DNA from 2 places in the Sporosarcina sp. FSL K6-2383 genome. Region 1 is predicted to be linked to the other one. Evidence: a T-box and tRNA genes for the amino acid it is inferred to sense, from the RefSeq annotation. Region 1 holds a T-box; the other holds one or more tRNA genes.
What was found. The T-box of region 1 lies ahead of MKZ10_RS12735 (valine--tRNA ligase). A T-box ahead of a tRNA ligase gene usually reads a tRNA of that ligase, here a tRNA-Val.
Positions count from the first base shown of each region.

Region 2: it has a tRNA-Val gene. The T-box ahead of MKZ10_RS12735 (valine--tRNA ligase) is inferred to sense a tRNA for this amino acid. The anticodon was not compared.

Region 1 is NZ_CP152017.1:2,571,869-2,575,290, forward strand. It holds gene MKZ10_RS12735 (valine--tRNA ligase) at 1-2,019, opposite strand, end outside; T-box leader at 2,066-2,302, opposite strand; gene MKZ10_RS12740 (hypothetical protein) at 2,736-3,422, opposite strand, start outside.
Region 2 is NZ_CP152017.1:1,341,124-1,344,545, reverse strand. It holds gene MKZ10_RS06730 (hypothetical protein) at 52-195, shown strand; gene MKZ10_RS06725 (DNA-3-methyladenine glycosylase) at 435-1,280, opposite strand; tRNA gene MKZ10_RS06720 (tRNA-Val) at 1,453-1,525, shown strand; gene MKZ10_RS06715 (GlsB/YeaQ/YmgE family stress response membrane protein) at 1,651-1,899, shown strand; gene MKZ10_RS06710 (hypothetical protein) at 1,942-2,310, opposite strand; gene MKZ10_RS06705 (N-acetylmuramoyl-L-alanine amidase) at 2,449-3,153, opposite strand; gene MKZ10_RS06700 (methyl-accepting chemotaxis protein) at 3,338-3,422, opposite strand, start outside.

The DNA of each region.
Region 1 (3,422 bases):
GAGAACAGAGCGTGTCATTTTCTTCGCTGTTTCATCTTCTCCGTACAATGGCAGCTTCGCCATTTCAATATACCAGTCACAGAAATCATCCCAGATGAAGTTATACAATGCACGGCCGACTTCACCGAACTCGTAGCGATCTGCTAACTTCGTCACTTGCTCGATGGTTTCATTCAAACGTGTTAAAATCCATGCATCTGCAGCTGATTTTTCACCTGACAAGTCAATCTCTTCATACGTCATGCCATCCATATTCATCAACGCGAAACGGGAAGCATTCCAGATTTTATTGGCAAAGTTCCAAATGGATTCTACCTTTTCTGTTGAGTAACGAAGATCCTGCCCTGGTGATGAACCAGTAGAAAGGAAGTAGCGCAGCGCATCTGCTCCGTATTTGTCGATGACATCCATTGGGTCAATACCATTGCCTAGTGATTTAGACATTTTACGGCCGTCTTCTGCACGCACGAGTCCGTGAATGAGCACGTCTTTAAATGGACGTTGCTCTGTAAATTCGATTCCCTGGAAGATCATACGTGATACCCAGAAGAAAATGATGTCATAGCCTGTAACAAGCGCATCTGTTGGGTAGTAACGTTTGAATTCCTCGTTATCGACATCCGGCCAGCCCATTGTTGAGAACGGCCATAGCGCAGAGGAGAACCATGTATCAAGTACGTCATTGTCCTGTGTCCAGTTTTCAATATCTGCTGGCGCTTCGTGGCCAACATGTACTTCGCCTGTTTCATTATGATACCAAGCCGGAATACGGTGGCCCCACCAAAGTTGGCGAGAAATACACCAGTCATGTACGTTCTCCATCCATTGTAAATACGTGTGCTCGAAACGGTCAGGTACGAAATTGACTTTGCCTTCTGTTTGTTGAAGCTTAACGGCTTCATCGGACAGCGTCTGCATTCTGACGAACCATTGTGTCGATAAATACGGTTCAACAACAGCGCCGCTTCGCTCTGAGTGACCAACAGAGTGCAAATGATCTTCGATTTCGAATAAAACACCCATTTCCTGCAAGTCTTTGACGATTTCTTTACGACATTCGAAACGGTCCATTCCTTCGTATTTACCTGCTAGCTTGTTCATAGAACCGTCTTCATTCATAACTAGAACACGCTCTAGGCTGTGACGGTTACCAATTTCAAAGTCATTCGGGTCATGTGCAGGTGTAATTTTCACCGCTCCACTTCCGAATTCCATATCAACGTAATCGTCCGCAACGATTGGAATTTCACGGCCCACGATTGGTAAGCGTACTGTTTTACCGATTAAATGCTTGTAGCGCTCATCTTCAGGGTGTACCGCAACGGCTGTATCCCCAAGCATCGTTTCCGGACGTGTTGTTGCAATTTCGATATTCCCCGTGCCATCTGTTAGTGGATAGCGCATATGATAGAAGGCACCCTGCACATCTTTATGGATGACTTCGATGTCAGAAATAGCCGTTTTCGTCGCCGGATCCCAGTTGATAATATATTCGCCACGGTAAATGAGATCTTTTTCGTACAGCTTGACGAATACTTCCTGTACTGCTTTTGACAGACCTTCATCCAATGTGAAACGTTCGCGTGAATAGTCTAGACCTAAACCAAGTTTGCCCCATTGTGCACGGATATGATCGGCATATTCTTCTTTCCATTTCCATGTTTCTTCAACAAATTTCTCACGACCTAAGTCATAACGTGTAACGCCTTCTTCACGTAATTTTGCTTCAACGCGTGCCTGCGTAGCAATTCCCGCATGGTCCATTCCTGGTAGCCATAATGCGTCATAGCCCTGCATACGCTTCATGCGTGTGAGAATATCTTGTAGCGTTGTATCCCATGCATGGCCCAAGTGAAGTTTACCTGTTACGTTTGGCGGTGGAATCACAATCGTATAGGGTTTTTTATCACTTTCGGGTTGTGCTTCGAAGAATTTCCCTTTTAGCCACCATTCATAGCGACCTGATTCAATAGACTGCGGATCATATTTTGTCGGCATCGACAAGTTTTCATTTGACATAGTAGTTCCTCCTCTGTTTTTGGACAACAAAAAAACTCCATTCGTCTTAAAGGACGAAGGAGCTGTTCGCGGTACCACCTTTATTCGTGCACACCAAAGAACTTGTGCACCTCACACTTCGATAACGGCTTCAAACCGGTTTCTGCTACTAAAGATGAAAACTTCACCTGTTCCCAGAAACTGCTCACGGGTGACATTCGGTCAATCGATTACAGGGCCTCTCACCACCGGCACCCTCTCTGGAGCAATCAAATTCACTTACTATCCCGTTCATCGCATCAATATATAGTTGCTTATTATTGTAGCGGAATAGTAGGTCGCCCGTCAAGTATATTATCAATTACGCCTTGGCGTAATTGCGTCCAGATTTTGAATCGAGCTTGGGCCAACAGGAAGTTGGTCATGCAGGCGGCGCCACAGGATGTGGTGACCTTAGCCTGCATTCCCCTTTTGTTCAGCCGGCGTTTGAACGCCCCCTAAACAGGATATAAAACTAAAGTCATTTCTCCCCATAGAGGTGAGAGTCTTATGCTGAATAAAGATGAAAGGATAGTGTAATGAGAAGAGGATATAACCCTTATTTACTACCGCCTTGGCTGCGGAAGTGCCGTTTTTATTGCAAAGGAATCATCATCCCGATTTGTATTTTTCAACTGATCCGTCTGTTAATCGTACCGACAACTGGTGATTTCCTACTACTGTGCTTACTCTGCGGCTTAGCTTTCGTTTTTTACAAAAACATCATTTGAACGGAAACTCGTCGTAGAAACACCGTCTTCTAGCCCTGCAATGAATGCCAGCGCTTCATCCATCTCATTGAATGAGGTGCTGGCCTGTTGTTGCTGCGTCGCAATCGGTGTAGCCACTGCCACAACAGCTTCAGCATCGTCGACTTCAACTTCCTCTGCCATCACCGTCGCCAGCGCGAACGAATCATCGGCTTCTACCAATTCCTCTACCAACTCTTCAGCTAACACAACAATTGCCGGTTCTTCTACTTGGGCAACCTGCTCTTCTATTTGAGCAAGCACCTCTTCGTACGAGCACTCGACATCCCAAACAACACTAAAAGAGCCTTGTCCATCTGATTCAATTGATGTGGCCGTTGTGACAACTTGTAATGGGCTAACAACTTCCAACGGCAAATCAATATGGAGCGGCACCGCATATTCAAAATAGCCAGCCTCTCCTTGCAAATCAACATCATCAATAAGAATCGCTGAATCTAAAAACTCCTCAGCCCTCTCCCCCTCATCAAATACGACATTCGCCGCAATATGATAAACACCTGTTAACCGAACTGAATCCGCCGTCCGTTCCTCTGTATACATCGGCGTCACCTGCAACAACTCCGCCCCCGCGGGTACACCCGCATCCGCTGGGAAAATAAAATCCTCCTGCAT
Region 2 (3,422 bases), 1.2 Mb from region 1:
TCAAGGGAAAAGAATGTTCAAACAACAAAGACTATTAAGGAGGAAATAGACATGACAACAACTGAAACTTGGTGGGAAACGATTTTTGAAGGCGACCTTTCACTAGGTATTAATAAAGAACGGTTCAACGAACTAGAGGAAGAAAATTTCCTGTATTTTAACGAGGAAGAACAAGCACAGGAGCTACCACACTGATAGTAAACGGACGAACTGTGCCGATGATCCTCATTTCAAGCGAACCTTAAAACAGCTTTTCCAAATGATTGCGGAAAAGCTGTTTTTTTATGTGGAGACGTAAATTATTCAGCTTTTTGTTCTAACAGTGCAATAAACTCTGAAAACTGTACAACCTAGGACGAACTGTCCAACCAATTACGGGAACTCTACAACCTTTTCCCGAAACTGGACAACGAATCTTGAAAACTGGACTACCTTTACTCAATGCTACGCCATAAATATAAGGCGGCGTAACTTAAATACGGTGACCAATCAGGAAAACGATCTAGCATTTCCTCTTTAGTGGGCTTACGATCCATCCCCCATAGTTTTTTCAAAGCATTTTGCAAGCCAATATCCGCTAATGGAAATAAATTCGGGCGTCCTAGTCCAAACATCAAAAAATTTTGCGCTGTCCAAGGTCCAACTCCCCTAAATGCGACCAACTTAGCCACTACCTCTGCATCATCCATCCTTTTGAATTGTTCAAGGTCTAGCGCCCCCTCTACAATCGACTGCGACAAACCAATGATATATTCCGCCTTCCGTGTGCTAAACTGCCTGTCACGCAACTCTGAGACACCCAGTAAAGCAATTCGTTCAGGCGACGGATAGCGCCATACACCGTCCACTTGCTCTCCAAACGACTCTACAAAACGCATAGTCAAGGTGTGGGCGAATGATAGATTTAACTGCTGATGGATAATACTCGTCATAAGATCTCCATATAACGAAAAACTTCTAATGAGCGGAGTCCCTGCATGATCTATAAAAAGCGACTCCAAATCCGTACCAACAAAATGCGCTTGAACGCCGTCAAGAGCCCTGTCGAAGTGAAAAATCATTTTGATCTCTTCAAATTGTAAATCACTGAACACCCCTTGCATCGTGAAAACTGGTTTCTCTGTTGTTCCCGTCCCTCGAAGCGTTACAACATTCCCTTCTTGCATCGGAATGCGAATCAGTCGCTGCGCGCAATCAACCGCATTAACAGGGTTGGTTGCAAGCCTATCCAGCGCACGGTCAAAATCATAAACAAATGGTAGTTCAATTTGTCTTTCGATTGAAAACACCCCTTTTATCTAATTCTATCGTTTATTATACCCCACAACCCGAGACATCCGTCGAAGGCTTGATCTAAATCCAGATCAATTGTTTTGAAAAAGTGTTGACTTCTTTTACAGATTGGCTATAATAGAATTTGTGCAGTAAGCAGATGCACACGATAACTTCCCAGGTTCCATAGCTCAGCTGGGAGAGCACTACCTCGACAAGGTAGGGGTCGGCGGTTCGAGCCCGTCTGGGACCATACTTAGAAAGTCATACGTACCAAGAGTTTATAGAAAACATCATCCTTTAGAGGTTGGTGTTTTTTTGTTTTAAATATTGGTAACTGGGAATAGAGTTATATACAAATCTAGGAGTGATGAATAAATGGGCTTACTATGGACTTTAATTGTTGGTGGTGTACTTGGTTGGTTTGCAGGAATGATTATCGGAAGAGATATACCTGGAGGAATTATTGGTAACATTATTGCAGGTTTGATAGGTGGCTGGTTAGGTTCTATCCTGCTAGGTTCGTGGGGACCAGAAATAGGTCGATTTTTCATTATTCCTACTTTAATCGGTGCTATTATCTTTGTACTAATTGTTAGCTTTATTTTAAAGACATTAAAAAAGTGACCTTTCAAAGGGTCACTTTTTTGAATATTAGCTACTGGGCACTTAACTCACCTGAATAGCTTTCATACCTTCTAAAAGAATCTTGGCATCTGCATTTAAATAGAGGCGAATATCTTTTTTCATCAGTAAATCCGCATTATTTTTGACTGATAATCTGAGGCCTCGTACATCAAATCGAGTGGCATAAGTGTTGATGGTGTTAATCATGTGGAGTTCGCGGCGATTATAATTGTTTGTCGAAGAATTAGACTCACTTTGAAGGTAATCAAATAATTCTCTTGCATTTTTGGAAAGATGATGTCTGTTTTTTCGTAACAACTCTAGATTTTCCTCAATATATCTTCTTGCCGATATCAAATCTAGATTTTCGATACTCTGATTAATTTTAACTAATAATTCTTGTGCTTCCATTACTTTAACTCCTTTCAACCTATTTTTAGCTCTATACACTTCATAGTCGTTTAGTATTAATACAGATAGTATACAATGGTATTTAGAACTAGTAAATTTAAATGCACTCAAGTACTTATATTTTCCCCGCAATAGCAATTATCCTTTTTTCCCTCTCTGGTCAACAATGACTTTCAATGCAAGTGCGTCGTCTAGTGACAGCTTTCCTTCCTTAAAGTCAGTTAACCATTTCTCCGTCAATAAACCATCCTTAACAGCATCTGCTAAGTATTGTTCGAAGGCAATTTTCAACGTGGCAGAACTTGGACTAAACATGCGTATCCCCTCCTTTGATCCTATAGATGTATTCGTATTCAATTCAGTCAGGCGTTTTTCAATCGCGTTATGGACAGAATTCATACGACCTTCTCCAATGATACGGTGCGGGCATTGTTTACCACTCCAATCCCGGTGCCATTTAACTCGATTCGCATCCCAGCCAAATTGTTTGAGTAAACGAGCAATATATTCAATGGCATTTGCTTCGGCCGCCTTATAGGTAGCACCGCCTGATTTCGAGTAACAAATTTCAATCCCAATAGATTTGCGGTTGCCAGTCCCATTACCATCCCCAGCATGCCATCCGTTACGATTGAATGGAATTCCTTGCACAGCGTGTTTATCGTCAATTGCGACATGGAACGACGTGGCATTCTTATTACGTATCATATAAGCAATCTCGTTAATGGCCGCCGCATCATTGGCAGTATTATGGATTGTAATGTATTCCGGCACCATAACATATGGTGCTTTGAGTGGATAGAGTGATGTCGGAACAAAGTTATTAATGTTTGTATAGGCCATATATTTTTCCCTCCCTTCCTACTAAGGTCTGATTACCATATGTAGTAACAACACCTTGTTTACTAGCATATGGCATAAAGTAGACAACCCCTATGACAATGCTACATAACCTTAAAAAAAGGATTAAAAAATATCTCCCACATCCATTTCTGGTTGTAGGAGATATTTTCTATTTTAATTCAAATTATATTTTATATTTTCGAATCGCTTCGCTTACTCTTTCGCTTAAATCCGTTAACCCTTGTGCAAGCTTTGTCACACTCGCAATT